Regions from separate parts of the Roseburia amylophila genome, predicted to be linked through region 2. Evidence: predicted binding sites of a transcription regulator. Region 2 holds the regulator's gene; each other region holds the start of a gene.
The links. Region 2 encodes Rex, which represses fermentation and respiration genes when NADH is low (regulators of the CRP and FNR family bind a similar motif). Its sites were predicted from a motif close to ATTGTTAANTANTTAACAAT; they were not measured.

Region 1: the regulator Rex is predicted to act here: its motif matches at 5,474-5,493, upstream of OCV43_RS04000 (acyl-CoA carboxylase subunit beta).
Region 3: the regulator Rex is predicted to act here: its motif matches at 5,159-5,178, upstream of OCV43_RS13225 (enoyl-CoA hydratase-related protein).
Region 4: the regulator Rex is predicted to act here: its motif matches at 3,758-3,777, upstream of OCV43_RS11180 (acetyl-CoA C-acetyltransferase).

The regions. Positions count from the first base shown of each region.
Region 1 covers NZ_JAOQKI010000004.1:154,385-162,554, forward strand. Annotated here, with positions in the region: gene cls (cardiolipin synthase) at 1-417, shown strand, start outside; gene OCV43_RS03975 (D-alanyl-D-alanine carboxypeptidase family protein) at 426-1,688, opposite strand; gene OCV43_RS03980 (metallophosphoesterase) at 1,787-2,644, shown strand; gene OCV43_RS03985 (segregation and condensation protein A) at 2,752-3,501, shown strand; gene scpB (SMC-Scp complex subunit ScpB) at 3,525-4,094, shown strand; gene OCV43_RS03995 (D-alanyl-D-alanine carboxypeptidase family protein) at 4,175-5,437, shown strand; gene OCV43_RS04000 (acyl-CoA carboxylase subunit beta) at 5,578-7,014, shown strand; gene OCV43_RS04005 (OadG family transporter subunit) at 7,028-7,762, shown strand; gene OCV43_RS04010 (biotin/lipoyl-containing protein) at 7,791-8,153, shown strand; gene OCV43_RS04015 (sodium ion-translocating decarboxylase subunit beta) at 8,164-8,170, shown strand, end outside.
Region 2 covers NZ_JAOQKI010000007.1:31,042-39,211, forward strand. Annotated here, with positions in the region: gene OCV43_RS05695 (methyl-accepting chemotaxis protein) at 1-289, shown strand, start outside; gene OCV43_RS05700 (alpha/beta-type small acid-soluble spore protein) at 420-623, opposite strand; gene OCV43_RS05705 (isopropylmalate/homocitrate/citramalate synthase) at 810-2,192, shown strand; gene OCV43_RS05710 (GntR family transcriptional regulator) at 2,210-2,869, shown strand; gene OCV43_RS05715 (NADP-dependent isocitrate dehydrogenase) at 2,888-4,096, shown strand; gene abc-f (ribosomal protection-like ABC-F family protein) at 4,211-6,199, shown strand; gene OCV43_RS05725 (redox-sensing transcriptional repressor Rex) at 6,277-6,927, shown strand; gene OCV43_RS05730 (hypothetical protein) at 6,939-7,592, shown strand; gene OCV43_RS05735 (NAD(P)H-hydrate dehydratase) at 7,596-8,170, shown strand, end outside.
Region 3 covers NZ_JAOQKI010000028.1:18,344-26,513, forward strand. Annotated here, with positions in the region: gene OCV43_RS13205 (glycosyltransferase family 2 protein) at 1-605, opposite strand, end outside; gene glf (UDP-galactopyranose mutase) at 636-1,781, opposite strand; gene mutY (A/G-specific adenine glycosylase) at 2,128-3,216, opposite strand; gene OCV43_RS13220 (pyridoxal phosphate-dependent aminotransferase) at 3,336-4,505, opposite strand; gene OCV43_RS13225 (enoyl-CoA hydratase-related protein) at 5,196-5,990, shown strand; gene proC (pyrroline-5-carboxylate reductase) at 6,072-6,890, shown strand; gene OCV43_RS13235 (IS1249 family transposase) at 7,015-8,136, opposite strand.
Region 4 covers NZ_JAOQKI010000019.1:4,965-13,134, reverse strand. Annotated here, with positions in the region: gene OCV43_RS11195 (electron transfer flavoprotein subunit beta/FixA family protein) at 1-267, opposite strand, end outside; gene OCV43_RS11190 (acyl-CoA dehydrogenase) at 349-1,503, opposite strand; gene OCV43_RS11185 (3-hydroxyacyl-CoA dehydrogenase family protein) at 1,531-2,403, opposite strand; gene OCV43_RS11180 (acetyl-CoA C-acetyltransferase) at 2,536-3,720, opposite strand; gene OCV43_RS11175 (cell wall hydrolase) at 3,897-5,177, opposite strand; gene OCV43_RS11170 (HD-GYP domain-containing protein) at 5,370-6,587, shown strand; gene OCV43_RS11165 (AraC family transcriptional regulator) at 6,715-7,545, opposite strand; gene OCV43_RS11160 (beta-galactosidase small subunit) at 7,570-8,170, opposite strand, start outside.

The DNA.
Region 1 (8,170 bases), on a different contig from region 2:
GAAATGCTGGTAAGCCTTCAGAATGCGGCAAAACGTGGTGTGGATGTGCGGATTGTAACACCTGGAATTCCGGATAAGAAATTTGTTTATCTTCTGACACAGGCAGATTATGGTGTTCTTATTGAAAGTGGTGTAAAGATTTATCAGTATACACCGGGATTTATTCATGCAAAGAGTTTTGTCTGTGATGATAAAATTGCTACCGTAGGCAGCATCAATCTGGATTACCGCAGTATGTATCTGCATTTTGAATGCGGAGTCTGGTGCTATAAGACCGAGGCAGTGCTGCAGTTAAAAGAAGATGCACTTGCGGTAATCGGACAGTCACAGCAGATTGATCTGGAATTCTGCAAACACAGATTTGTAGGAGTACGGATGATACAGACCTGTCTGCGTCTGCTGGCCCCGCTTTTGTAGAAAAGGTTTTACAGGGAGAAGAAATAAGTAAGCGTCTTACGAAAATAATCCTGATAGGTAGCTTTTGGAATTGTAGTATCATATAAGACCCGGATGGAGCCGATTTCTTTTTCATTTAATGTATAGTAAAGTGTGCCGGCTTCTTTTCCCTGTGTTACCGGAGCTTTTATTTCTTCTGGAAGAGAAAGCTTTTTTTCAATAAGATTTAAGTCATTTCCTGCAGTATCAAGATATGAAAAGGTTCCTTCATAGGAAAGACTGACCTTTTTATCAGTGCCACCCCGTACTGATAATTCCGGCAGAGCGGGAGGTGTGGTATCCTGATAGAGCCGGCATACGGAAAAACCATAGTCTAAAAGGGCGGACGCATCAGCAAAACGCACTTTATAATCCGGTGCAGCCATAATGACTGCGATGAGTTTAATGTTATCTTTTTCAGCAGTGGCTGAGACACAGTACTTGGCAAGACCGGTGGAACCGGTTTTTAATCCAGTGGCATAGGCGTATTGTTTGATGAGCTTATTGGTGTTGGTTAAACCAAATTCGGAAGACCCTTTTTTCGTGACATGGGTAATATTTTCCATCCAGATGGTGGAATAATTATGTATCTGTGGATATTTTGTGATTAATTCCCGGGACATTAGAGCAACATCATAGGCACTTGTCATATGATTGTCAACGTCAAGACCGCAGCAGTTAACAAAGTTGGTATCCTTCATACCAAGTCCGGCAGCCCGCTCATTCATCTGGGCAACGAAGGCATCTTCCGAACCTGCAATGAATTCTGCCATGGCAACGCAGGCGTCATTGGCACTGGCAACACTGATACACTTTATCATGGTATCAACGGTCTGGGTTTCACCCGGCTCTAAGAAGACCTGGAAACCGCCCATGCTTGCAGCATGTTCCGAAACTGTGACAATATCATCCAGGGAAATTTTTTGTGCGTCCAGAGCATCGAAAATCAGAATCAGCGTCATGATTTTCGTAATGCTGGCAGGATGCAGGATGGAATGAGCATCCTTTTCATAGATGACGGTTCCGGTAGATGCTTCCATTAAAAGAGCGCTGGGAGCGGACAATGCGACCGGAGCAGATGCATCGGAAGCAGCATCCGGATTGGAAGCATCTGGCATGGAAGCATCAGGGGATGGATTGTCGGATTCTGCAGGAGTTTCGTTTTCTGCAAGAACAGAAAATTGTGATGCCATTGGTAAAAAGGCCGGGCTGAGAAGAGACAGGCTTATGAAAATGGAAAGAATGGTATGCATAAGAATACCTCCGGTATGTTCTATTACATTTTAATAGAGAAGAGAAAGAAATATGCAGATAAAGCATGGTTTATTTTGTTGACGCAAAGAGGTGAAAGATGTTATTAAAAATCATTATTGTAATAGCATGTGTAATTTTGGTTTACATAATCTGGCAGTGGCAGGAATTAAAAAAATTTGCAAGAACGGATTATGAGATAAAAAGTGGTAAAGTGCAAAGAGAATATAAGGCAGCAGTACTGGCAGATTTGCATGGTTTTCAGTATGGAAAAGACAACATCCGGCTTTTAGATGCAATTAGAAGTGGACAGCCGGATCTGATTCTGATTCCAGGAGATATGGTGGTCAGCAGGAAAAGTGACACCTATGAGACAGCGTTAAAGATATTGGAAGAGCTGTGCAGGATTGCACCGGTTTATTATTCTTACGGAAATCATGAATCCCGTGCCCATGTAAGAAAAAGTGAGTATCAGGAGAAATTTTTCGCTTTTGAAAAGAAATTAAAAGAACTAGGGATTCATGTACTGCATAATGAAACAGAAGCTTTTGGAGAACTGGCGGTTACCGGGCTTGAAATTCCATTGTCCTGTTATAAAAAAGGAGTGGATGTGCCACTTCCACAGGATTATCTTGAGAAAACGCTTCCGGAGCAGACGGAAGATACATTTCAGGTGCTGTTAGCACACAATCCAAGATATGCGAAGGAATATGCAGACTGGGGAGCGGATTTGACTTTTTGCGGACATAATCATGGAGGACTGATACGGATTCCGGGGGTTGGAAGCCTGATTTCTCCGCAGTTTCAGTGGTTCCCGAAATATGATGCAGGAGCCTTTGATTTTGAGGGAAAGAAAGTAATCGTAAGCCGGGGGCTTGGAACCCATACCTTTCATATCAGAATCTTTAACCGGGCGGAACTTGTGTTTATGGTTATAAAACCACAAGATATTGCTTGATTTGTGGTATAAAGTTGTGAAAAACACTAAATCTTGTGAAAACACTTGCGTTTTTTCTTAGATACCGTTAAAATAGATGTGCTAGGAAAGAATGGAGAGGTTTTGAAATGGAATTAACAGTAAAGCTGCAGGTGTTCGAAGGACCGTTAGATTTGCTCCTTCATCTGCTGGATAAAAATAAAGTAAATATCTATGATATCCCAATTGTGGAGATTACCAATCAGTATATGGAATATATCCGGGAAATGAAGCGGCAGGATTTAAATGTTATGAGTGAGTTCTTAGTCATGGCAGCCACACTGATTGATATTAAATCAAAGATGCTTCTTCCGGCAAAAGAGACAGAAGAAGAGGAAGCAGAAGACCCGAGAGCAGAACTGGTAGAACAGCTTTTGGAATATAAGATGTATAAATGCATTTCCTATGAATTAAAAGACCGTCAGATGGATGCGGAAAAGGTGATGTTTAAGGAGCCGACGATTCCGGACGAGGTAGCTGCCTATGAAGAGCCGGTGGATTTAGAGGAACTGATGGCAGATGTCACATTGAAGAAATTGAATGATATTTTCAAATCCATCATGCGTAAGCAGGAAGATAAGATTGACCCGGTTCGTTCCAAATTTGGCAAGATTGAGAAAGAAGAAGTATCACTGTCCGATAAAATGGTATATTTAGAGCAGTATGCAATGACACATCCGCATTTCAGCTTTCGCAGTCTTTTAGAAGCACAGTGTGGCAAGATGGAGATTATCGTGACCTTCCTTGCAGTGCTTGAGTTAATGAAGATGGGCAAGATAACCATTTATCAGGATAAAATATTTGATGATATCAGAATAGAGTCCAAGGTTGCAGCCTAGGCTCTTATTATATGAGGGTAGTAATGGAAGAAAAGAATTATGAAGCAATTATAGAAGCAATTTTATTTACCATGGGGGAATCGGTAGAATTGGATAAAATTGCTAATGCAATTGAATTAGACAAACAGGAAACCAAAAAGAAAATAGAAGCACTCCGGCAGAAATATGAGCAGGAAGAAAGAGGTATCCAGATTATCGAACTGGACGGCGCTTATCAGATGTGTACGAAGAATGAAATGTATGAATATCTGATTCGGATTGCAAAACAGCCGAAGAAGCGTGTCCTTACAGACGTACTGTTAGAGACCTTATCCATCATTGCTTATAAGCAGCCAATCACCAAGGCGGAGATTGAAAAAATCCGTGGCGTATCCTGCGACCATGCAGTAAGCAAACTGGTGGAATATAATCTGGTCAATGAAGTGGGAAGATTGGATGCTCCGGGCAGACCGATGCTATTTGGCACAACAGAGGAATTCTTACGGAGCTTTGGTGTGCATTCCATCGATGAACTCCCGGTGCTGAATGAAGACCAGGTGGAAGAATTCAAACATCAGGCTGAACAGGAAGCAGAAATGAAGCTTGAAGTATAGCAACAGGGAATGTAGTAAGCGGGAGTATAATCATAGAAAGAAATGAATAGAATGCAGAGAAAATGTATTTCGGAGCGGTCATGAAAAAGAGACGGTGGAAGAAAATGACAGCATTATCTCTGCTTTTTATATTTTTTAGTTCCAATCATATTCCGGCAGAACCGCTGCCACAGGATAATCCGGATGAAACGCAGGAAGAAAATGAAATAGAAATCGAAGAACCAAAGAATTTGTACGCGCTGTCTGCATGCTTAATGGATGCGGATTCAGGGCGTATTTTGTTTGGAAAAGAAGAGGATGTGCGCCGGGCAAATGCCAGTACGACAAAGATTATGACATTGATTGTAACCTTAGAGCATGCAGATTTAAATAACGTGGTTACATTTTCTGATTATGCAGCCTCCCAGCCGGATGTGCAGCTGAATGGAGCAAGTGGGGAACAGTTTTTATTAAAAGACCTTTGTTTCTCTCTGATGTTAGAATCCCACAATGATTCGGCAGTGGCAATTGCGGAACATGTGGCAGGAAGTGTGGAGGCATTTGCTGGCTTGATGAATGAGAAGGCGGCGGAGCTTGGCTGCATGGATACCTATTTCATTACGCCAAACGGACTGGATAAGGAAGATGAAAACGGATTCCATGGAACGACAGCAGCCGACCTTGCCCGGATTATGAGCTATTGCATCAAGGAGTCTCCCATGAAAGAGACTTTTCTTGAAATTACGCAGACACCGTCCTATTCCTTTTCTAATATAGAAGGAACACGAAACTACAGCTGCAATAATCACAACCGTTTCCTTACGATGATGGACGGAGCAATCAGTGGTAAAACCGGTTTTACGGGCAATGCCGGATACTGTTATGTGGGAGCATTGCGGCGGGATGACCGTACCTATGTGGTGGCACTTTTAGGCTGCGGCTGGCCAAACAATAAGAATTATAAATGGTCAGACACAAAACAGTTGATGCAGTATGGAATTGATTCATTTGAAAAGGTAAATCTTCTGGAGTTGGAAATTCCCAAGGAAGCAGAATGTCCCCTTGAGATAAGTGGGGCAAAGACAGAAGGCTATAGCAGAATTAAGATGACAGAGGTTCAGAACAGGACAGAGGAAAAACAGATAGAAAATATACTGCTTCGTAAGGATGAATCCATTGAATTTAAATTGGAGAGAAAGCAGAGACTTGAGGCTCCGGTGGAAGCAGGAACTACTGTTGGAACCCTTAAGTATATACTGAACGGGCAGGTGGTGAGAGAGGAAGAACTTGTCTTAAAAGACAGTGTTCCGGCATGGGATTACCGCTACAGCTGCCTCAGAATGGTTGACCTTTTTTCTTTATAAAGTCAGAAAATCAGCCATAAAATGCGATATGTAAAATCTGTGAAAAAATTAACAATTTGCTATTGAAAAGTTTTGGTCAATGTACTACAATTACCCTAGCGAAAAATTTTATTTTTCTAAAATAGATGGAGGACTAAGAGATGAGCAACAGAAGTAATAACTTAGCAGAACAGAGAATTTGCCGTTTGCTGGATGAAAACAGCTTTATGGAAATCGGTTCTCTGGTAACCGCAAGAAATACGGATTTTAATCTGGCAGATGAAGCTACGCCATCAGATGGTGTCATTACCGGACATGGTCTGATTGATGGTAATCTGGTATTTGTCTACAGTCAGGATTCTTCCGTATTAAATGGAACAATTGGCGAGATGCATGCAAAGAAAATTGCAGCTGTTTATGACAGAGCAATGAAGATGGGTGCGCCGGTAATCGGACTTTTGGATTGTGCCGGAGTTCGTCTTCAGGAATCAGTAGATGCTTTGAATGCATTAGGAATGATTTATGAAAAACAGGTTATGGCATCCGGAGTAATTCCACAGATTTGTGCTGTATTTGGCAACTGTGGCGGCGGACTTACTGTAGTACCTGGATTATGTGATTTTGCATATATGGAAGCTGATAAAGCAAAAATGTTTGTAAATGCACCAAACGCAATCGAAGGAAATTACGTTGGAAAATGTGATACTTCTTCTGCAGATTTCCAGAGCACAGAGACCGGCGTCATTGATATGGCAGGTTCTGAAGAAGAAATCTTTGCACAGATTCGTGAACTGGTCTGCATGCTTCCGGCAGATAACACAGAGAATGGTTATATGGAAGACTGTGAAGATGATTTGAACCGTGCATGCGAAAATGTAGATACCATGAAAGGCGATCCTCGTTTCGTATTAAGCGAGATTTCTGATAATCATAATTTCTTAGAGACAAAGAAGGATTATGCAAAGAGCATGGTAACCGGATTCATCCAGTTAAACGGACTGACTATCGGTGCTGTTGCTAACTGCACAGAAGAATATGATGAAGAAGGAAAGAAAGTCGCAGAGCATGATGCAGCACTTTGTGCAAAAGGCTGTGAAAAAGCTTCTGAATTCATCCAGTTCTGTGATGCATTTGATATTCCTGTATTATCTCTTACCAATGTGGCTGGATTTACAGCAACAAAATGCAGCGAAAGAAGACTTGCAAAAGCTCTGGCTAAACTTACATATGCATTTGCAAATGCTACCGTTCCTAAGGTTAGCCTGCTTACCGGTAATGCTTACGGAAGTGCAGCAGTAATGATGAACTCCAAAGCAATCGGTGCTGACCTTGTATACGCATGGCCGGATGTTAAGACCGGTATGATGGATGCACGTCTTGCAGCAGAGATTATGTATACAGACGCTGATGCGGACAAGCTTGCTGAGAAAGCAAAAGAATATGAGGCATTACAGTCTAACGTTGTAACTGCAGCTAAGAGAGGATATGTAGACTTGATTATTGAGCCTGCTGATACCAGAAAATATCTTGTAGCAGCTTTTGAAATGCTGTTTACAAAACGTATGGATACTCCATATAAGAAACATGGAACAAAATAGAAAGGTGAATCTTATGAAGAAAAAATTGTGGATGCTTGTATGTGTTTGTCTGCTTGCATTTTCTGTTACGGCCTGTGGTAAGACAGATCAGACTTCAATAACATTCAATGGAGGCACCTATGACCAGTGGAAGGATACAGTACAGCAGACAGCACAGCAGATGACTACTGTGTCAGAAGCTGATATTGATAATGCTCTTTCTTCCATTTCAGAGAAGAGCGATGCAGTAAACTACAACTTCTATAGCAGTTGGAAAGAAGCTGTTGCTGACGAAGGAGACTTCCAGGGATTTGGTGACTTTACCATGACAGAGTCAAATAAGACAATGGTAATGGAACAGATATTGAATTATACCAACCGTGATTTGAGTTTTACTGTTGTATTTGATACAACTACAGACACACCGGAACTTACCAGTATGACATTTGACAAGGTATATTCACTTGGCGAGAAAATGGGCAAAGCCGGAATGAATACACTTATGGGCATGGGTACCGTATTTGTAATCTTAATTTTAATCAGTATTATTATTTATGCATTCCGCATTATTCCTTATTTACAGAATAAGAAAAAGAATGCGGCTGATGCAACTGCTGCAAAAGAAGATAAAGTAGTAGAACAGATTGCTCAGAAAGAAGAACTGGTTCAGGATGATTTGGAACTTGTTGCAGTTATCTCTGCTGCAATTGCGGCAGCAACAGGAAGTTCTACAGATGGATTTGTAGTACGTTCCATTAAGAGAAGATAGTTTGAAGAATAATTAGGAGGATATAAAGATGAAAAACTATACAATTACAGTAAATGGAAATGTTTATGATGTTACCGTAGAAGAGAACGGAGCATCTGCACCTGTAGCTGCACCAAGAAAGGCAGCAGCTCCTGCAGCAAAAGCAGCAGCACCTAAGGCAGCAGCCGGAGCAGGAAGCATTAAGATTGAAGCCGGAGCAGCCGGAAAAGTATTCAAGATTGAGGCTCAGCCTGGAACAGCAGTAAAGAAAGGTGATGCAGTTCTGATTCTTGAAATTATGAAAATGGAGACTCCTGTTGTTGCACCGGAAGACGGAACAGTTGCAAGCATCGAAGTTGCAGTTGGTGACAGCGTAGAAGCAGGAGCATTACTTGCTACAATGAACAACTAGGAGGAAAATTATGTTAA
Region 2 (8,170 bases):
TACTTTTGTCAATGTAGCACAGCAGTATGGAGATGATGCCCAGGCAATCGAAAAATTTTCCAATGATATTGCCCAGATGGCAGTAAACATCGAGACAATCATTCATGAAGTCAGCCAGGCAGTATCCAGTGTAGCGGAATCTTCCCAGAATACAGTGGATAATAGTGGACAGATTATGCAGTCTGTAAATTCAGTATCTGCAGTTGTTGGAGAAGTGTCTGAAATGTCTTCCCAGCAGGAAAAGATTGCCGGAGAATTAAAAGAGGTTGTCGGAAAATTCGTATTGTAATAAGTGTTACTGCATGTGTCATGATAGAAAAATGATATAGAAAGAAAAGGGGGAACCTGAGAAAGGGGCTGTTCACCGATTCCGGTGGACAGCCTCTTCTGACATCTAAGCGTGCAATGAAAAAGATGCGTTAACGTTCAGCCATCTGCTTTTCCTGCGCCTCAATCATTTTCTTTACCATATAACCGCCTACGGAACCATTCTGACGGGAAGTTAAATCCCCATTATATCCCTCAGACAGTGGTACACCTAACTCACTTGCAACTTCGAATTTGAAACGGTTTAATGCACTTTGTGCTTCTGGAACAGAAGATTTTTTCGAACGATTAGACATAGTAAATTTCCTCCTTAGCATTTGTATATAACCGAATGGTTACAATACTATTATCTACCGATAAAAAAGGATAATACTAATAAATATTCACTTTTTTGGAATAATCTTGAAAAAGCTCTTGACACATACAAGTATAATTGTATACAATTATTCAAGAATATTTGTGAATCAAAAGGAGTGTGTTCCATGAGAGAAGTCGTTATGAATGAAAAAACTAATCTATTACAGTTGGAAGAGCATTTTTATCAGCTTGTAGATGTTGAGGAACCAAATGTATTCCGCAATCTTTTTCCATATGAGGAAATTCCGAAAATTGCATTTAATGACAGAATCGTTCCGCATAATATGCCGGAGGATATCTGGATTACTGATACAACATTCCGTGATGGTCAGCAGTCAAGAGCACCATATACCACAGAACAGATTGTAACCATCTATGATTACTTACATAAATTAGGCGGACCAAAGGGTAAAATTCGTCAGAGCGAGTTCTTCTTATATAGCAAGAAGGATCGTGATGCCGTATATAAATGCTTAGAGCGTGGTTATAAATTCCCGGAAGTCACCAGCTGGATCCGTGCCAGCAAACAGGATTTCCAGCTTGTAAAAGATTTGGGACTGCGTGAAACCGGTATTTTGGTAAGCTGCTCCGATTATCATATTTTCTATAAAATGAAAATGACCAGAAGCGAAGTTATGAATCTTTACTTAAGTGTGATTCGTGAATGCTTAGAGACTGGAATCAGTCCAAGATGTCATTTGGAGGATATTACACGTTCTGATATTTACGGATTTGTAATTCCGTTCTGCTTAGAGCTGATGAAGTTAATGAAAGAATACAATATTCCGATTAAGATTCGTGCCTGCGATACCATGGGATATGGTGTAAACTTCCCGGGAGCAGTAATTCCGCGAAGTGTACCGGGTATCATTTACGGACTTACCACACATGCAGGAGTTCCTTCTGAATTGATTGAATGGCATGGACACAATGATTTCTATAAAGCAGTCAATAACTCGACCACAGCATGGCTTTACGGTGCATCCGGCGTAAACTGTTCCTTATTTGGTATTGGTGAGAGAACCGGTAACACACCTCTGGAAGCAATGGTATTTGAATATGCGCAGTTAAAGGGTACCCTGGATGGAATGGATACCAGAGTTATCACAGAACTGGCAGAATATTATGAGAAGGAATTGAATTATAAGGTTCCAAGCCGTACACCGTTTGTCGGAAGTAATTTTAACGTTACAAGAGCAGGTATCCATGCAGACGGACTTTTGAAAAATGAAGAAATTTATAACATTTTTGATACCGAAAAATTCTTAAATCGTCCGGCACTGGTATCTGTTTCCAATACATCAGGACTTGCTGGAATTGCACACTGGATTAATACCTATTACCGTCTCAGTGATGACCGCAAAGTAGATAAGAATTCGGAACTGGTAAAGACCATCAAACAATGGGTAGACGAGCAGTATGATGAGGGACGTGTAACTGTAATTACAGATAACGAACTTGTAGTACAGATAACTGACTGTTGTAAAAAACTCGGAATTGTATTATAAATTAAGGAGGCTTTATCGTGGGTGAAGAAGGATATTCTTTAAGCGGAAGAGTATTTCATACGATTCGTGAAAATATTTTATCCGGAAAATACAAGTGCGATGAAGAATTGAAAGAAAAAAACCTGGGTGATGAACTTGGTGTCAGCCGTACGCCGGTAAGAGAAGCCTTAAGGCAGCTTGAACTGGAAGGCCTTGTCAGAATCATTCCAAACCGCGGAGCATTCGTAGAGGGAATTACGAAAGAAGATGTAAAAGATATCTATGAAATCCGTGCACGGCTGGAGGGACTTTGCACAAAGTGGGCGGCAGACAGAATTACCAAGGATCAGATAGCAGAACTGGAAGAAAACATTTTTCTGGTGGAATTTCATGCTAAGAAGAAAAATTATGCACAGATATTGGAGCTGGATAATAAGTTTCATGAGGTGCTTTATGAAGCTTCCGGAAGCAAAATGTTAAAGCATGAATTGTCTGCATTTCATCATTATGTGGAAAGAGTTCGAAAAATCACTTTGTCAATGCCGGATCGTGTGGTAAAATCAAATGATGAACATAAAAAGATTGTAGAAGCATTGAAGCAGCGCAATGCAAAAGAAGCAGAACTGCTTGCGACAAGTCATATGTTAAATACTATTGAAAATATGGATAATTATGGCTGGGACAATCTGCTGAAATAGTAAATGGAGGATAGAAAGATGGACAAAATTAAAATGACTACCCCTTTGGTTGAAATGGACGGAGACGAAATGACAAGAATCCTTTGGAAAATAATTAAGGATGAACTGTTATTACCATTTATTGATTTGAACACAGAATATTATGACCTGGGTCTTGAACATCGTAATGAAACGGATGATCAGGTAACTGTAGATTCTGCAAATGCAACAAAGAAATACGGTGTTGCAGTAAAATGTGCTACCATTACACCAAATGCAGCACGTATGACGGAGTACAACTTAAAGGAAATGTGGAAGAGTCCGAATGGAACTATCCGTGCAATGTTAGATGGAACGGTATTCCGTGCACCAATCGTTGTAAAGGGAATTGAGCCATGTGTTAAGAACTGGAAGAAACCGATTACCATTGCAAGACATGCTTACGGTGATGTATACAAGGCTTCTGAAATGAAGATTCCGGGACCGGGAAAATGTGAACTGGTTTATACAGCAGAGGACGGAACAGAAACAAGAGAGCTGATTCATAACTTTACCGGAGCAGGTGTTGTCCAGGGACAGCATAACTTAAATGATTCTATCGAAAGCTTTGCAAGAAGCTGCTTTAGCTATGCACTTTCTACCAGACAGGATTTATGGTTTGCAACCAAGGATACCATTTCCAAAAAATATGACCATACTTTCAAAGATATTTTCCAGGAAATCTTTGATGCAGAATATAAAGAAAAATTCGAAGAAGCAGGAATTACCTACTTCTATACCTTAATCGATGATGCGGTAGCCCGTGTGATGAAAGCAGAGGGCGGCTTTATCTGGGCATGTAAGAACTATGATGGAGATGTTATGAGTGATATGGTATCATCTGCATTTGGTTCCCTTGCCATGATGACTTCCGTACTGGTATCACCGGCAGGATATTATGAATATGAAGCTGCACACGGAACAGTTCAGCGTCACTATTATAAACACCTCAAGGGAGAAGAAACATCCACCAACTCCGTAGCAACTATTTTTGCATGGACCGGAGCACTCCGTAAGAGAGGTGAATTAGATGGCAACCAGGAGTTAAGCACATTTGCCGATAAACTGGAAAAAGCCTGTGTAGATACGATTGAATCCGGAAAGATGACCAAAGACCTTGCACTGATTACTACAATTGAAAATCCGACTGTATTAAACAGTGAAGACTTTATCAAGGCAATCCGTGCTACATTAGAGAAAATGTTATAAATTTTATACTCCGGGAGGGCAGAATAGTGTGCCGTCCCGGAATTTTCAGCTATAAAAAGCCCTTGTAAAGAATGCTTTACTTATGGGGTGAAGAGAAAAAGTGAGGAGACTTCCATGATTTTAGCCTGTCAGAATATCAGTAAATCCTTTGGGACAGACACCATAATACAGAATGTTTCTTTTCATGTAGAAGATAATGAGAAAACAGCAATTGTCGGCATCAATGGTGCCGGCAAATCTACGTTATTGAAAATTATAGTGGGAGAGCTGGCACCGGACAGTGGCGAGGTAACCGTTGCAAAAGGAAAAACCATCGGTTATCTTGCCCAATATCAGGATAAAGACAGCAACGAGACCATTTATAATGAAGTGCTTCATGCCTGCGATGCATTAATCGAAAAAGAAGAAAAGCTTCGTAAAATGGAAGAAGACATGCAGCATGTAAGCGCAGATGAATTAGAAAAATATATGGAGCAGTATAACCGTTTCAGCCATGCCTTTGAATTAGAGGGCGGACTGACTTTTCGCAGTGAGATAAACGGTGTGTTAAAGGGACTTGGTTTTTCGGAAAATGATTTCGGAAAGAAAATGTCAGAGTTATCCGGAGGACAGAAGACCAGAGTTGCATTAGGCAGACTTCTGGTAACCAAGCCTGACATTATCATGCTCGACGAGCCGACCAATCACCTTGATATGGCATCGATTGCATGGCTTGAAAACTATCTTTTGAATTATAAAGGAGCCGTAATTATCGTAGCCCATGACCGTTATTTCTTAGACCGGATTGTTACGAAGGTAGTGGAAATATCCCGCCATACGGCAACGGTATTTCCGGGAAATTATACCGCATATGCGAGGCAGAAGGAAATACAGCGGGAAAGTCTTTTGCGACAGTATTATAACCAGCAGCGGGAAATCAAGCACCAGGAAGAAGTAATATCCAAGTTAAAATCCTTTAACCGGGAAAAGTCCATTAAGCGTGCGGAAAGCCGTGAGAAGGCATTGGATAAAATAGAACGTATTGAGAAGCCAATCGATGAAAAAACAGATATGCATATTACATTGGAGCCGGAAATTACCAGTGGAAATGATGTACTTTCGGTGAAAGGACTTTCAAAATCTTATGAGCATAAACTGTTTTCAAACATTGATTTTCAGATTAAGCGAGGGGAAAAAGTTGCCTTAATCGGAAATAACGGTACCGGGAAAACCACCATTTTAAAGATTATCAATGGAATTGTAGACGCAGATGCCGGGGAGATAAAGCTTGGAAGCAATGTGGAAATCGGATATTACGATCAGGAGCATCAGAACTTAGACCCGGATAAGACGTTATTTGATGAAATTGCAGATGCTTATCCGAATCTGAAGGCAACGAAGATTCGAAATGTGTTAGCGGCATTTTTATTTACGGATGATGATGTGTTTAAGCGGATTCGTGATATCAGTGGTGGAGAAAGAGGTCGTGTTTCACTGGCAAAACTGATGTTATCCAATGCGAACTTCTTAATTTTAGACGAGCCGACCAACCACCTTGATATTATGTCAAAGGAAATTTTAGAGTCAGCCATCAATTCCTATACCGGAACGGTGCTTTATGTATCCCATGACCGTTATTTTATTAATAAAACTGCCAGCAGAATTCTTGATTTAAAGAATGAAACAATTCTAAATTATATTGGAAATTATGATTATTATCTGGAGAAAAAGGAAGTTCAGGAGTTAGCGGCGTTTGGCACAGCCACACAGGATCGTGCAGACAATTCAGCAGCAAAAGGAAATGTCATTGTTTCTGATGGAACTGGAGAAAAAAATGGAACAGAGCAGATATCCGGCGGAGGAAAACAGAAGTTAAGCTGGGAAGAAATGAAGAAACAGCAGGCAGCAAAACGTAAGCTGGAAAATGAATTAAAGCGTACAGAAGATGAAATTGCTAAGAGAGAGGCAAAGATAGAAGCATTAAATGATGAACTGTCAAAGCCGGAGGTAGCATCAAATTCCTATGAATTAAACAAAATCCATGAGGAGCAGATGCAGGAAGAGGCAGCGCTGGAAGAACTCTATGCAAAATGGGAAGAATTAAGTTTACAGAAAGATTGTTAAAGTTGTAACACATTGACATCCTTTCGGCAAGAAACTATAATTATTGTAGGGTATTGAGAGCAGGAGGAACTGGCAGAATGAGCAAAGAAATATCACAGGCAGTAATTCGTAGAATGCCAAGATATTACCGATATCTGGGGGAACTTTTAGATGAAGGGGTAGAACGTATTTCATCGAATGAACTGAGTGCAAGAATGAAAGTGACCGCATCGCAGATCAGACAGGATTTAAATAATTTTGGTGGTTTTGGACAGCAGGGATATGGTTACAATGTACAATTTCTGTATGAAGAAATCGGAAAGATTATGGGATTAAATGAACAGCATAATATTATTATTATTGGAGCTGGTAACTTAGGACAGGCGCTTGCTAATTATGTGAAGTTTGAAAAACTCGGTTTCGTCATAGTAGGATTGTTTGACGTGAATCCGGAGTTATGCGGAAAATCCATTCGTGGCAATAAAATCGAAATGATTGATAAACTGGAAGAATTTGTAAAGACACATAAGGTAGATATTGCTACACTGACTATGCCGAAAGAAAAGGCAGATGCTGTGGCAAACCAGCTGGTAAGCCTTGGTGTACATGCAATCTGGAATTTTGCCCATGTGGATCTGGAAGTGTTGGATGAAAATGTTGTAGTGGAAAATGTACATTTATCAGACAGCCTGATGCAGTTATCCTATAATATGACAAAGAACAAAAGGGAAAAGGAAACGCTGGAATAGAGGTGTTTTGCATGAAAGATGACAAGGAATTTCTGGAAGCATTAGAAAGCAGAAAAGTACCAATACTTGTATTGGATCAGAAATGGCACAGGCTTTTTGCTTTAAGTGGAAAAACCAGTGAAATCAAGCAGCTGGAAGAAAAGGTAAATCAGTTGTTAGAACAGCAGGGAAAGCTTAATAATGATTTGAAAGAACTGAAAAAGACAAAGAATCGGTTGATGAAAAGCATTGTTGTCAACATGGAAGGAACTCATGAGGAAAATGAGGGGGATATTTCTTCCAGAAAATTAGATGAAGACAAGAGACTGATTGATGAAGTCAATGTCAAAATGGAAGAAATTGAGGATGAATTAATTGAACTTCCACGAAATATAAACAGTGCAAATCAGGAACTTATGTTAGAAAGCATGCGTTATTGCTATGAGAGACTAAGACAGAACAGCAAAGAAGCAGATGAAATTACGGCCTGGATTGATAAGGTAAGGGTAGAACTTAAGAAAAATATCATCAAAAAACAGAATCGTGAAATCAACAACCGGCAGATTTATTCTTATATGCATGATATTTTTGGTGTGGATATTTTAAATATATTTGATCTGCGGCAGGAAGATGAAGACCGACTGCAGGGAAAAAAAGCGGTGGAAAATGCGGACGAAAGGAATTAATTTATGGAATATCTTGTAAATTCCCGGGAAATGAAAACATGTGATACCAATACAATCGAACATTTTAAAGTGCCATCCATGGTTCTAATGGAGCGGGCAGCACTTTCTGCGATAGAAGTAATACAGGAAAAAGAAATTTCATGTAACCGCGTGCTGGTAGTGTGTGGAACCGGAAATAACGGCGGCGATGGTATGGCAATTGCAAGATTGTTATACTTATCCCACATTCCGGTTGAAGTATATCTCTATGGAAATAAAACGCATTTTTCAAAGCAGGCAAAAGAACAGTATGAAATCTTGGCATCATATGGTGTACCATTTATTGATGAAATGGAGGATGCAAATTCCTACAGCCTGATTATTGATGCGTTATTTGGTATAGGATTATCACGAAAATTAGATGATGAACTGGTGCATTTGATGGAACGGCTAAACCAGAGCAGTGCCCACAGGCTGGCAGTGGATATACCATCCGGTGTCTCGGCAGATAATGGAGCTGTATTAGGTGGTGCATTCAAAGCAGATGATACTGTAACCTTTGCTTACTGCAAGACCGGAATGGTGTTATTTCCTGGTGC
Region 3 (8,170 bases), on a different contig from region 2:
GTCTTTACATATGGCAACGGATTGTATACAAAAAGATTATCCACATAGAAGGTGTGTCTTGGCAGTTCAAGTCCGCAATCCTTTAATAACTGGGTACGGTAAATAACAGAATGCATCAGAATATAATGCCCCTTGCTGATATGCCTTACATCAGACCATGTAAAGACTTCATTTTCCGGGAACATTCTGGTATATTTCATTACTTTTTTATGGTCTGCGCCCTGCTTCTCATATACGAAATTGCTGATAAACATATCAAGAGTAGTACTTCCGCCCACAAGTTCCCGTAATTTAGCAAGAATCTTGTGATAGCTCTCTTCATCTACCCAGTCATCACTGTCTACCACTTTAAAATACAGTCCGGTTGCATTGGCAATACCGGTATTTACAGCTGCACCGTGTCCACCATTTTCCTGATGGATTGCCTTAATAATAGTAGGATATTTCTTCTGATAACGGTCAGCAATCTCTGCTGTTGCATCCTTTGAGCCGTCATCTACGATTAAAATCTCCACATCCTCTCCACCTGTTAGCAGTGTTTCAATACAATGTTCCATATAATCCTGTGAATTGTAACATGGAATGGTTACTGATAATAATTTCATTCTTTTTCTCCAATCGTTTTTCGAAACATTTTATTTTAAAAGTTCTTTGGTAAGTTCTAATGCTTTCTCTGTCATGGCATCAATATTATAATATTTGTATTCTGCCAGTCTTCCCAAAAGATGCATGTTCGGATATTTTCCGGTCAGTGCTTTATATTTTTCATATAATGACTGATTTTCTTCATTTAAAATGGCATAATAAGGAATCTCTCCTTCTGCTCCACTGTATGCAAATGGATATTCCTTTACAATCGTGGTTCCATCTGCCTGCTGCCCGGTCAGATACTTAAACTCCGTAATTCTGGTATAATCCTCGCTTACCGTATAATTTACAACACTGTGTCCCTGATAATCCGGTTTGTCATAATATTCAAAATCAAAGCGGAGTGAACGATATGGCAGTCTTCCATAACAGCATGCAAACAACTCATCCAGTGCTCCGGTATAAATGACATTTCCTTCGAATTTCTTTCCATCAAAATAAATGCCGTCCTCTGTAAATTTCAGTACCTCTCCGGCATCTACACCAGTTCTCACCTCAATGTCCGGATGGTCTAACATCTTTTCGAACATTGCAGTATAACCGTCCTTTGGCATACCCTGATATTTATCCTGGAAATATCTGTTATCATAAGAAATCAGCACCGGCACACGTCCTGTTACCTCCGGGCTTATCTCCTCTGGTTTCTGTCCCCACTGCTTCATCGTATAATAAAGGAAAACATTTTCGTATACATAATCCGCAATCTTCCGGATATCTGCATCTTCATTTTCCCGTAATTTCATAATTGGAACCCGGCTTTCCTCTCCGTATGCGGCAATCAGCTTCTGCTCTAACCGGTCTGCCTGCTCTTTCCCATAAACCATATGTAAAGTATTCAGGTTAAATGGTACCGGAATCAGTGTCCCATGCACATTTGCTACTACCTCATGGCCAAAGAAATACCAGTCTGTAAATCTTGACAGATACTGATATACTTCTTCCTTATTTGTATGAAAAATATGTGGACCATATTCATGTATTACAATTCCATGGTCATCCGGTCTGTCATAACAGTTTCCTGCAATATGATTTCTCCGTTCCAATAAAAGAACCTTCTGCTTTCCTTCTTCTGCCAGCTTTCTTGCTGCCACACTGCCGGCGATTCCGGCTCCGATTACAATGCTGTCGTACATTTCTGTTCTCCTTCCCCCTTGGTAATCCTCATTCAATTATACACATTTGTCATTTGTTTTCCAATTCATTTTTTCTTAGGATTTCTTTAAGGCACTTCGTTTACAATTTATTCATATTTTATTTACAGCCTTCTAACAATCCGGGCACATTGTTTTCACATTCTGCTTTTATACTATAACTAAGCTGAGAAAGAAAAAAGCGATAATTTTATTTTTTCATAGACCTTGCATCTGATGCAAGGTTCCTCCCAAAAAATAGTGTTTTTAACACTTACCATAAAAAATCTTTTTCATATGAAAGGCCGGTGATAATCACCGGCTCCCTCTTTTTTCTATGGCTTTTCTGCTATTCTTCCTTATATCTGTCATTTCCAAGACGAATGTTCATATATCCTGTGTATCTGGAAAATGCTGCCGGAATCGGATACTGTTCTTCCGTTTCTTTCACATCCACAAAGAGCATATTCTGATACTCCTGCTCTGTCTCATCAATCTGCACTGCATATCCTGTCATATGCCATTCAATATGGGAAAAAATATGCCTGCTGTCTTCTAATTTTTTCAAACGAATCGGTGACAACCCCATTTTCTTAAGATAGGTAATAACTTCCTCTTCCTTAAGATGCCCTTCCACATTTGGAAATTCATAGAGTCCAGCTAAAAGTCCCTTGTTGGCCCGTTTATGCAAAAGGACCTTATCCTCTGCCTTTATAACAAGAACTGTTCTGTCCTCTATCCTTCTTGCCTTCGCCTTGCTCTTTACCGGAAGTTCTCTCCAGCGTCCGCTCTTTTGTGCCCGGCAGACTTCTTTCCAAGGACATGCTTCACATAAAGGTGCCCCATTCGGCAGACATACCGTTGCACCAAGCTCCATCAGTGCCTGGTTAAAAGCTCCCGCCCTGTTTTCCGGCATAATTTCCAATAAGTCCTTCTCCATTGCCGTCCGCACAGATGCTTTCATGATATCCGCATCATCCTCTGTTACCCGGGATATGACACGGAGCACATTTCCATCCACCGCCGGTACCGGAATGCCAAATGCGATAGATGCGATGGCTCCTGCCGTATAATGACCAATTCCTTTCAACTTTGTCAATGCCTCATAATCTGCCGGAAGCTCTCCATGATAATTCTCCATGACCGTCTGTGCTGCAATCTGCATATTTCTCACCCGGTTGTAGTATCCAAGTCCTTCCCAGAGTTTCAAAAGCTTCTCCTCCGGGCAGTCTGAAAGCGCTGCCACATCCGGCAGCTCCTTTAAAAACCGGTCAAAATATGGTTTTACCGCTTCCACTCTGGTCTGCTGCAGCATAATTTCAGACACCCACACCCGATATGGGGTCGGCTCATTGCGCCAGGGTAACACTCTGGCATGGTCTTTAAACCAATTTAATAATGGTTCTATCAGGGTTGTCAGGTCAAATGGTTCTCTCATGGTTCCTCTTTCTAATTCTATTTCGTGGTTATTGCTAATATTCCGGCAGTCCGGGTATCTTATCAACAATACCATCTACTCACGTAAATCAAATGCATCACATAATAATTTTCCAATTATTAGAACTGCGCTACGAATTCAGCAATTTTCTCCAGACAGGCACGAATGACCTCCTGCGAATATGCATAGGAGCATCGTACAAAGCCTTCTCCGCATGTACCGAAGGCATTTCCCGGGATAACGGCTACCTTCTGTTCCTGCAACAGGCGGTTACAGAATTTTTCACTGGTAAGTCCTGTTTTTCGAATGTCCGGAAATACATAGAATGCGCCTTCCGGTTCTGCTACGGATAATCCCATCTTACGGAATCCCTCTACCATCAGTGTTCTTCTGGCATCATACTCTTCCCGCATGACTGCAATCTCTTCATCTCTCACCGGACTGGTCAATGCTTCCAATGCCGCATACTGGCTGGTGGTTCCTGCTGACATAGTTGTAAACTGATGTATTTTATTCATATGGAAAATAACATCCTTTGGTCCTGCTGCAATTCCCATACGCCATCCGGTCATGGCAAATGCTTTGGAAAATCCGTTTAATACAACACAGCGCTCATACATGCCCGGAAGGGATGCGATGGAAACATGTTTCTTTCCATAGGTTAATTCTGCATAGATTTCATCGGTAATCACGAACAAATCATGTTCCTTTACCACTTCTGCGATTGCCTCTAAATCTTCCTTTTCCATAATGGCTCCAGTCGGATTGTTCGGATAGGAAATCAGTAAGACTTTGGATTTCTCCGTTATCTTTTCCTCTAACTGTTCTCTGGTCAGACGGAATTTATTCTCCGCTCTTAATTTTAATGATACCGGAACACCGCCACATAATTCAATACATGGAATATAGGAAACGTAGGAAGGTTCTGCCACTAAGACTTCCTCCCCCGGATTCACCAGTGTCCGAAGAGCTAAATCAATTCCTTCGCTGGCTCCCATAGTAATCAGTATTTCGTCCTGTTTATCATAATGCAAATCAAATTTTGTCAGATAATCCGCTGCCGCTGCACGCAGCTCTACCGTTCCGCGGTTATCGGTGTATTTGGTATCCCCCTTTTTTATAGAAGCAATCGCTGCCTCTCTTACATGCTCCGGTGTCGGGAAATCCGGTTCGCCTACACCCAGTGAAAGTGCGCCTTCCATGGTATTTGCCACATCAAAGAAATCCTTGATTCCGGAATCCGGCATATCCTGTACGATTTTTGATAAGTATGATTTTGTATCTTTCATTTTCATTGACCTCTCTTTGTACAAGTCCTGTCATGTAATTACGCAATTATTTTTTAGAAGCAGTGGTTTTCGAATTTTAAGCAGCTTTTCTATAAGATTTTTTGTTGAAAGCAGAATGTATACAATTCTTAAAAGTGCTTTTTTCTTATTGTTGTCTGTTTTGCCGCCTGCTTTGACCGGATGCCTTCTAGGGTCCGTCTGTTACGGATATCTAAGGCACCTTTAAGCAGCTCTAGGCATTTCTGCTTATAAAGCTGTTTTTCCGGCAACCGGCGCATAGTCACATCCGTGCTCCAATGCGCCTTCCTGGCACATCCATGTGCCAGGATTGCCAGTTGACAAAAGAAATGCCAAGAGCTGCTAGCAAGGCACCTAAATGATATCCGTATTCAGGCGAACCCTAGAAGGCATACTGTCAAACATTGGAAAAACAGGCATTATCCCAAGAGAAAAAGCACTTTTGTAGAATTTTGGCATTCTGGTTTCTAAAAAGGCTATAGAAAAGCTGCTTAAAATTCCCAAAATCCGCTTCCTCACAAAAACCATTGCGTAATCACATGACAAGTCTTTTCCTATTGTAGCACAATCCCTGTAAAATACCAGTTTTTATTGACAAATCCTCCCAAAAGTTATACCATTATAAGTATTGAAACATTGTTAATAATTTATCAATCAGGAGGGTCCTATTTCATGAACAACTTAACTTTAACAGTTGAAAACGAAATTGCAGTTCTTACTATTACTAGACCTGCAGCATTAAACGCATTGAATTCCGAAACATTGGATGAACTGAACACTGTTCTTACCGAAATCGAAGGAAGAGACGATATCAAAGTCGTTATCTTAACCGGTGGTGCTGATAAGAAAGGTAACGAATTCAAATCTTTCGTTGCTGGTGCTGACATCGCTGAGATGGTTAACTTCTCTGCTGCTGAAGCAAGAGCATTCGGTATGAAAGCTTCTGTTCCATTCTTTAAATTAATGAATATGAGACAGGTAACTATCGCTGCTGTTAATGGATTCGCTTTAGGTGGCGGATGCGAAATTTCTATGGCATGTGATATCCGTATTGCTTCTGACAACGCAGTATTCGGACAGCCTGAGTGTGGTCTTGGAATCATCCCAGGATTCGGTGGTACACAGAGACTTGCCCGTCTTGTTGGCATGGGACGTGCAAAAGAAATGATCTTCACCTGCGATAACATCGATGCAAACGAAGCATACCGCATCGGACTTGTAAACAAAGTTGTTGCAAAAGAAGAATTAATGCCAACCGCAAAAGCTATGGCAGAGAAAATTATCTCTAAAGGAAGCTATGCAGTATCTATCGCAAAAGCTGCTATCAACAACGGATATGATATGGATATCAAGAATGCTGTTGAAATGGAAGCTAACCTGTTTGGCGTAACCTGCTCTACCCATGATAAAAAAGAAGGCATGAGTGCTTTCTTAGAGAGAAGAGCTGCTGACTTAACAGATTTCTAATTGAACCTATACTTAGACAATATCAAAGGGGATATTCCAGTATCATCTGGGATATCCCCTTTCATAAAAGGAGAATGCATCATGTTAGATAAAAAAATTGGTTTTATCGGAAGCGGTAATATGGGTCGTGCCATGATTGGCGGAATTATCTCTTCCGGTCTGGTTCCTGCCAGCCACCTGATTGCCAGTGCGAAAACCCAGGTCACACTGGATACACTTTCTGAGCAGTATGGTATCCGCACCACCTTAGACAATGAGACTGTTGCTGTAGAATCCGATATCATTTTTCTTGCTGTAAAACCATATCTTTATGAAACAGTCATCAAAGAAATCAAAGACAGTGTTACCGATGACAAAATCATAGTTGCCATTGCTGCCGGACAGACCATTTCACGGATTGAATCTTTATTCAGTAAAGATATTAAACTGGTTCGTACCATGCCAAATACACCGGCTATGGTTCAGGAAGCCATGTCTGCCATTACCCCAAATGAGCATATCACAGAAGAAGAAACCAAAATGGTTGTCTCTCTCTTTGAAAGCTTTGGTAAAGCAGAAATTGTACCGGAAAGTCTTATGGATGCCGTAGTCGGAGTCAGTGGTTCCTCACCGGCTTATGTCTATATGTTTATTGAAGCAATGGCTGACGCAGCTGTTAATGACGGTATGCCGCGTGCCCAGGCTTATAAATTTGCTGCCCAGTCCGTTCTTGGTGCAGCTAAAATGGTATTAGAGACCGGTAAACATCCGGGCGAATTAAAGGATGCAGTCTGCTCCCCGGCCGGAACTACCATTGCTGCTGTGGCTAAATTAGAGGAAGGCTCCTTCCGCAGCACCGTAATTGCTGCCCAGAATGCCTGCTCTGAAAAATCCCGTGCCATGAGCAAACTCTCCGATTGATATTAAAGACATATAAGAAACCCCGGAAGAACTAATTTACATACAATCGTTCTTCTGGGGTCTTTTCTATCTTTACTGTTTATTTTACCTGCTTTTAGGGTTATAGGACAAAACGTGTTGATGGCTAATCCCATTCTGTAAAAGATTTATCCATCTTATGGAGGTCACTCCACACAATGGCATCACCCCAAAGTGAAAGACTCTTTTCCAACCGGGATTTATCATTCATCCTTTGATATATTGCTGCAATACTTCTATCTGTAGGCATAGTTTTTATTATTTCAGACAATGAAAGCGGTTCTGGAGAGTGCATATAACACCACCAGTAAACCGCTTTTATTCGTCTTTCTATAGAAAGTCCTCTATGATTTCTCAACATTTCTCTGAGTCTTGAGTTGATTCCGCCTTCAATTCTGTTATTCGTAGATGGTGCAATGAAATCATTTATAAATTCCTTATCCAAGTATGTAAACAGTGTGTTTTCTTTGATAAGTTTAAGAAGGGATCTCTCTGCTTTAAGCAGTCTCTCATGAGTTGGTCTTTTATTACCATGCTCATCTACCGTCATTTCACTAAGAAATTTCTGATACTTCTTTATCCACTCAGTGAAACGAGTTACCCATGTTTCTGCCTCTTGTTTCTCTTTTATTTTAAGTAAATCTTTAGCCAGACAATAAAGCTCTACTCCAGCTAATGTATTAGGTTTGGACGTTGTATAACGTTTTATCTGGCAGAATACATGAAATATACATCTTTGATGTTTGGCTATTGGCCATACTTTTTTCAGTGCTTTTGCAAATCCTGTTCCACCATCTGATACAACCATTCTTGGCTCAGCTATACGCTTCATTAAAGCAATCCAGGCACCTGCATGTTCATATCGGCATAAATACCATCCAAGTACATTTTTCTCATCGCAGCAGATTAGCACACAGGCCTTTCGGCCAAGATAAATTCCATCAAGAAAAAGAACATCTTTGGTTTCTTCTATTTTCGGTGGCATCGGCCATATATCCCAAAATCTTGCTGTCTTTCTTCTAAATGTTCTTCCTTCTCCTGGCATTATTGATTGAGTTTCTTTTCCAAACAACCAATCTAAGAAGATTTGTAACTCCTTTGAATCATTATCTATTTTATGTGTTAACGAAGTTTTGCATTTCTTGCATAGCCAGCGTTGTGTTCCCGCTTTTGTTTTTCCTGCTTTAACACATTTGTTTCCACAAATAGGACAATTTATCTGATTCATTTAATCTTCCTCCATGGTTTTCTATTTCAAGAAA
Region 4 (8,170 bases), on a different contig from region 2:
TAATACACGGTCTGTTACAAGGATTCCCTTGTCAGCGCCCATTGCCATTGCTTCACGAAGAACTTCATCAGCCTTTGGAAGTCCCATGGTAAGTACAGTAACTTCTGCACCGTACTGATCTTTTAATCTTAATGCTGCTTCCAGACCTGCTTTGTCATCTGGGTTCATGATAGTGAGCATTGCAGCTCTATCCAAAGTACCATCCGGATTAAATTTTACTCCGCCTTTTGTATCTGGTACCTGTTTTACACATACAACTATTTTCACGGTATATTCACTCCTTATATTTTTAATTTGTGTGCGCCATGATTTTTCGTTTAAAATCCTTTTGCGCCGATCTGTCAGAAACTATTTTAATAATGCGCCAGAAATAACCATTCTCTGAACTTCGCTTGTTCCTTCGTAGATCTCTGTAATCTTAGCATCACGCATCATACGCTCTACATCGTATTCTCTGATGTATCCGTATCCACCGAATAACTGAACTACTTCTGTAGTAACTGCCATTGCGGTTTCTGCTGCGAATAATTTTGCTTTTGCTGCTTCTACAGAATATACCTTCTGTGTTGCTTTAGCCATAGCAGCTTTGTAAACCAGCATCTGAGCTGCTTCAATTCTGGTTGCCATATCAGCAAGCTTGAACTGGGTATTCTGCTGCTGAGCGATAGAACGACCAAACTGTTTTCTTTCTTTGGTGTATGCAACTGCTCTGTCTAATGCACCTTCTGCAATACCAAGTGCCTGAGCTGCAATACCGATACGTCCGCCATCCAGAGTATGCATAGCGATTGGGAATCCTTTTCCTTCCGGTCCTAACAGATTTTCCTTTGGAATTCTGCAGTCTTCGAAGATTAACTCGTATGTAGATGATCCACGGATACCCATTTTCTTTTCTTTTGTTCCGAAGGAGAATCCAGGAGCTCCCTTGTCCACGATGAATGCAGAGAAGTTCTTCTTCTTTCTTCCTCTCTTATCTTCGGTAACACTTGTGATTGCGATTACGATATAAACGTCTGCAACTTTACCGTTTGTAATAAAGCATTTAGATCCGTTTAATACCCACTCATCACCATCTAATACAGCCTTGGTCTGTGCTCCCTGGGCATCTGTACCAGCACCAGGCTCTGTTAATGCGAATGCACCAAGCTTCTCACCTGTTGCAAGTGGTTTTACATATTTCTGTTTCTGCTCTTCTGTACCGTAAGTCATAATTGGGTCGATACAAAGAGAAGTATGTGCAGATACGATAACACCTGTTGTACCACAAACTTTAGATAACTCTTCTACACACATAACATAGGTTAATGGGTCACATCCCTGTCCGCCGTACTCCTTTGGTACCGGAATTCCCATGAAACCAAATTTTGCCATTTTATCAACTGTTCCCTGTGGGAATACTTCTGTCTCATCAACTTCCTGAGCCAGAGGTTTTACTTCGTTTTCTGCGAAATCTCTGAACAGAGTTCTCGCCATTTCATGTTTCTTATCTAAACTGAAATCCATGTTCTGAAATCCTCCATAAATTTTATTTTACTGAGCGTCAACCGGGGTCTTTGTACGGTCAGCGTTGTATACATAGAATCCTTTTCCGCTCTTAGCGCCGAGGTTACCACCACGAACCATTTTACGGATTAATGGACATGCACGATATTTGCTGTCGCCTGTCTCGTTGTAAAGTACATCCATGATTGCAAGGCAGATGTCAAGACCAATGAAGTCACCTAACTCAAGAGGTCCCATTGGATGATTTGCGCCAAGCTTCATAGCTGCGTCGATACCTGCGATATCAGATACACCTTCCATTTTGATAAATGCAGCTTCGTTAATCATTGGGATTAAGATACGGTTTACTACGAAACCTGCAGCTTCATTTACCTGTACCGGAGTTTTTCCGATTTCTACAGAGATTTTCTTAATAGCTTCTACTGTTTCAGCAGGAGTATTTACACCAGCGATAACTTCGATTAATTTCATTCTGTCTGCCGGGTTGAAGAAATGCATACCTACCATTGGACGGGTAAGACCATTTCCGATTTCTGTAATAGAAAGACTGGATGTATTAGAAGCAAAGATACATTCTGGTTTAGCAATCTTATCAAGTTCCTGGAATGTTGTCTTCTTAACGCCCATATCTTCGAATGCTGCTTCTACGATTAAATCGCAGTCTGCGCAAAGATTCTCTTTTAAACCTGGTGTGATTTTAGCAAGGATTCCGTCAACAGTTTCCTGTGTCATTTTTCCTTTTTCTACCAGTCTTGCATATCCTTTTGCGATTTTCTCTTTTCCGCCATCAGCCCATTCCTGCTTGATGTCGCAAAGAGCTACTTCATATCCTTCTACCTGAGCAAATGCTTTTGCAATGCCCTGTCCCATGGTACCTGCACCAATAACGCCAACTTTCATGTTAGTCCTCCTTAAAAATTTATGTATTATATTTACCCGAAAACGAAAGCCTTCTGGGTTATAACTTGCAACGCAAGACCCGAGAAGCGTTTTTCACTTCCCGGGTATATTTACTTATTCAGAAAGAGTGAATTAGTCTCTCTCAACGATTGTTGAGCAACCCATTCCACCACCGATACACAGAGTAGCAAGACCTTTCTTAGCGTCTCTCTTCTGCATCTCATGAAGCAATGTAACTAAGATACGGCATCCAGATGCTCCAACAGGATGTCCAAGTGCGATTGCACCACCGTTTACGTTTACCTTAGACATATCAAATCCAAGATCTCTTGCAACTGCGATTGACTGAGCAGCGAATGCTTCGTTTGCCTCGATTAAGTCGAAATCATCGATAGACATTCCGGTTCTTGCAAGAACTTTCTTTGTAGAAGCAACAGGTCCAACACCCATGATTTCCGGCTCAACTCCGCCAAGTGCTCCTGCAACCCATGTAGCCATTGGTTTAACACCAAGCTCTTTTGCTTTTTCTTCGCTCATAACAACGATTGCTGCTGCGCCATCGTTGATACCGGAAGCGTTACCTGCAGTAACAAGTCCGCCCTCTTTACCAGAGCAGCATCTTAATTTGCTTAATGACTCAGCAGTTGTGCCTGGACGTGGTCCCTCATCTTTGTCAAACATAACAGTTTCTTTCTTAACCTTAACAGGTACAGGAACGATTTCGTCTTTGAATCTGCCTTCAGCAATTGCTTTTTCACATTTCTGCTGGCTGTTTGCTGAGAACTCGTCTAACTCTTCACGGGTAATTCCGTATTTGTCACATACGTTCTCTGCTGTAATCATCATATGATAATGATTAAATGCGTCTGTTAATGCATCATTTACCATGGTATCGATAATTGTTGCATTGTTCATACGATATCCAAAACGAGCTTTTGTCATAGCGTAAGGTGCCATAGACATGTTCTCCATACCACCTGCAACAACGATGTCTGCCTGACCAGCCATAATCATGTTTGCAGCTTCGTTTACACATTTCAAACCAGAACCACAAACTACGTTTAATGTAAATGCAGGAACCTCGATTGGTAAACCTGCTTTGATAGAAGCCTGACGTGCAACGTTCTGTCCCTGTGCTGCCTGGATTACACATCCCATCATTACTTCATCAACCTGTTCTGGTTTAACACCAGCTCTGTTTAATGCTTCTTTGATTACGATTGCGCCTAAATCTGCGGCTGGAGTATTGCTTAAAGCTCCTCCCATTTTACCGATTGCGGTACGACATGCGCCTGCTAAAACTACTTTCTGTGCCATTTTCTCGTCTCCTTCTGAATTAAATTTGCCTTTTACTATTGTTATTTTTTTAACAATCTTTTGTAAAAAAAATAAAAGAAAGCCTTTCCGGCTCTTTCCCGACAATCTGATGTTATCATAGAAAGGGGATTTTTGCAAGTGAAACTTGCTTTATTGAGCCGGATTTTCAGCTTTCCTTAATAAAATACATGGTTTCCGATTACAGTTCCATTAATCAGTCCGTTGTTTCTGCGGAAATATAAGCAGTTTAAGGTTCTTGTGCCTGCTAATACTTCTGTGGCAGCCTGCACACAGGACGCATCTGCTCCGGATGAAAGCACTACTGCGAAACGACCGCTGGCTACCGGTGAGAACTGCCCGCTCTGATAGATGACACCTACCACGGTATCCGGGAAATAACTGCTGTCCACACGGTTCATGACCACGCTTCCAACGGCAAGCTTCCCTTCATAGCTTTCGTCGCCTGCTTCGCACTGGATCAGTGCTGCCAGCATGGCAACATCACTGGCATTCACTGTCCCGCCACCGGAAGTGCCGTTGTCCGAAGTTCCGCCACCGGAAGCATCGCTTCCTGTAGTAGTATCCCCGGTGGATGTCCCATCCGGATTTGCATTATTATCTGAAGCAGCTGGCTGCTGACTGTTAATAAGTTCCTCTTCCTGACGCTTAATCTCCTCCTGACGGGCAGCATCTTCTTTCGCCTTCTGTGTCTCTAATTCTTCCTCATAGGCTTTCTGTCTTGCGATTTCCGCATCTGTGTCTGCTATTTCCGTCTCTGCATCTGCTACATCCGACTTTGCTGCGCTTATTTTTTCCTGCTGGGCTGCCACCAGACTGTCTGCCTTACTCTTCTGCTCCTGCTTCGTCTGTTCTGCCGCCAGCAGTTCTTCTTTTGCCGTCTCTAAATCTTCCTTCTGCTGTTTTAATTCAGCCAGTGTATCCTGATAATCAGAAAGCTCCTGCCTATCATAATCATAAATGGATTTGGCATATTCCATCCGGTTTAAAAAATCCGAAAAAGAGCTTGCTCCAAGCAGCAGCTCCAGGTAAGACTGATTGCCATTTTCGTACATATATTGTACTCTTTTCTTCATGGCTTCGTACTGGCTCTCAGAACGTGTTGTCAGCTCTGCAATCCGGCTTTCTGCTGCTTCAATCTCCACATTTTTCGCCGCAATTTCATCCTGGGTATCCGCCAGTTCGTTGCTGATTTCCTGCAATCCATTATTTAATTCCGTCAGTTCATCGGAAAGATTTATCTGATATTCTTTCAAGGAATCAAGCTGTGACTGCTGTTCCTCTCTCTGACGTTCCAGCTCTTCCACGCTGCTTCCGGTGTCCTCAGATGCCAGATCCACCCTTTCCTTGGTGCCTGTGTCTGCCTGCACCGTCATCTGTATCATCAGAAACAGTATCAGCAATGCAGAAAACATACGTCGTTTACTGTTTTTCTTCATATCTTTATCCTCTTTTATGGATTTATCACGCCTCTTGTTTTCTTTCTTTATTATAGACGGCATTCTTATGAAAATGCAACGAAAAACTACACTTCTTTTTCAATCCCAAGATTGTTTTTCCTCTCTGCTTGTGCTATATTTGAACTAGGAATTTTAACGGAGAAAAACATATTTTGTAAGGAGGTAACCGCTATGCTATTTATACGGACAGATGACTTAAAACCCGGCATGCGTCTTGCTAAACCTATCTATAATAAATTGGGCGTCATGCTTTATGACCGCGACACCAGACTGACCCGGCAGGGTATCGAAAGTATCCGGAATTTCGAGCTGATTGGTATTTATATTCTGGAGCCTGCTGAACCGGTTCCGCCATTATCCGACGAGGATATTGCTTTCGAACAGTTCCAGACCATTTCCATGTTCCAGCTTCGCGACTGCATGGATATGATTCGTAAAGGCAGACAGCCGGACAAGCTTCCAACGCTGGTCTCTTCGATTCTGTCCCAGTATGGCCGTCTTGACCACAAGCTGAACTTTGCGCAGAATTTAAGAAGCTCTGCGGATTATGTATACAAGCATTCCATCAGCGTTGCTATTCTGGTCGCCATGCTGACTCACCAGTTAAATATGCCGGATGATTTTCAGCAGACCTGTGTAACGGCTGCTCTGCTCTATGATTTTGGCTGGCTTTTAGTTCCGACCGAGCTTGCTGAAAAAACGGATCCTTTAACAGAAGAAGACGAAAAGAAAATCCTTGCCTGCCGTATCAAGAGCTTAGATTATCTGAATCCGCAGACTCACAGTATAAAGTTATCACCGGATGCTTTAAGAATCATTACCCAGTTTATTACACTCTCCGCTCCGGAAGAGGCTGCTGAGCCATCCAAGATTTTCCGCAGCAGCGGCACAAAACTTTTACAGGTTGCAGATGCCTTTGACCGGATGACCGCCATGAGCCTAACCAATGAGCCGATTTCCGAAATCGTTGCCATGAAATATTTGCAGGAGTTTCCGGAAAAATATGATACAAAGATTGTCCGTGCACTTTCTCTTTGCATCCACATTCTTCCGAGAGGTGCCTGTGTAGATTTATCCAATGGCGAAAAGGCGATGATTCTTGAAGATAACCCGGAGGATTATTCCAAACCTCTTATCTTACAGTTTACTAATAATGAAATCTTTGATTTGCGTGACCCGCACATCTATGACATTATCCAGATTCAGGATATCATGAAGACCATGGATAACCGGATTGCCATTGATGAAAATACTTTAAAGCATTTTACCTCAGACAAATATATCAAAGATGTAGCCGACCGGTTCCGCAAGCGCCAGAATCAGGCTGCCGCAGCAGCCGCTGCCGAGCCGGCACCAAAGAAAAAGGCTGCAAGAAAGAAGCTGGTGTAGGATTCGACAATACAAAAAGGCCCATGTATGTTCAATCTAAAATATTGAACATACATGGTTTTCTTTTAACCACATATCCAATAACCAGATAATACTAATGCTCCAAAATTTTAATGCCACATTCCACTTACCTCTTCCCCCCTCTATCATTCACTACTACGCTTTTATTAATAAGTCCTCTCCTTTTTCTGTACTCTCTTGGTGTAATCTTATATCTATCCTTAAAAACACGGTTAAAAGTTCTTTGACTTTCAAACCCACAATCAAGGCATATATTTGTAATGGAATCCATTGTGTTTTCCAGCGCAGTAACTGCATAATTTAACCGGACTCCATTCACATATTTACTAAAATTACAGTGAAAGGTTTTTGCAAACATTCTTGATAACACATATCTGCTTACGCACAAATCGTATGCCATTTTTTCAAGACTGATTTTCTCTCTAAAATTTTTAGCTACATATTCTACCGCATTATAAATGAGGTCATCACTCCCTACTGTGCTTTTATCAACCATTGGCATTTCTGTGAAAACATGGGCAAGAATCATCTGTACATAAGCCTGTATCAGCATGGGATTCCCCTCTGTTATTCCTGCCAGATATTTTATGGCATTTACTACATCAGGATGCACTTGCTCTTTTTTTACAACCGGATTCTTCGGGCTGTATATCTGCAACTCCTTGTAATAGGATGGAAACAGCGTTGGATCAAGATACAAGTATATTACCTTATTTTCTTTTTTCCCAAACACCTGATAATGATGTATTACATTCGGGAACACGATTGCAAAATCGCCCTCATCCATATGATACAATTCTTGTCCAACTCCAAGCTCAATATCCCCATCCGTTACATACACTACCTCTATTGCTTCATGTAAATGTGGTGGAAAATGCACTGTTTTTTTCCACTCTGCCACTATTCCATCTATTCTGTTCTCATATACCAATAACACTCGCAAGCAACTCCTCAAACAAACTTAGCGGATAATGAAGGAATAGTGAATGTCTTTTTCTGCACTAATCCGATAATCATCTTCCACATCACTTCCCCAGCTATCAATTCCACCGACTCCTCTTACTGCACCATAGACACAAAGGACTGTTCTTCTTGCTGGTGGCAGTTCCTCATGGTGTGTTGCGTTTTCAACCTCTGATGCCGTATAAGGCAGACACGAAAAAGCAAATGTCTTGTCGTTTTTCTCTATTCGTAATGTCTGTGGTGAACTATCCGTTCTGCTATTATTCAGACTTGTATGTCTTGTAATCTCCAACCACTCTGTATCCATTCTCATACCACATTCCTGTGGAACCAGATATGGTGTCAGGCTCAAATCTGATACCTCATAAATTCCTTTTTCTGCCCCTGCCTTTCTGTCCGGATAGGTTTCCCCCGATAATCCCTTGTACATATATTTATCTGCAAGTGTCGGCATAATAAACCTCATTCCGAATACCGGAAGTTCCGGCAGTCCCTTTACTCCTGTGTAATCCACATCCACCTTGATATTTCCAGTTACATCAATGGTATAAGATACAATGACTGTTGTGGCTGGATTGCTGACAGTCTCATAGGTATAT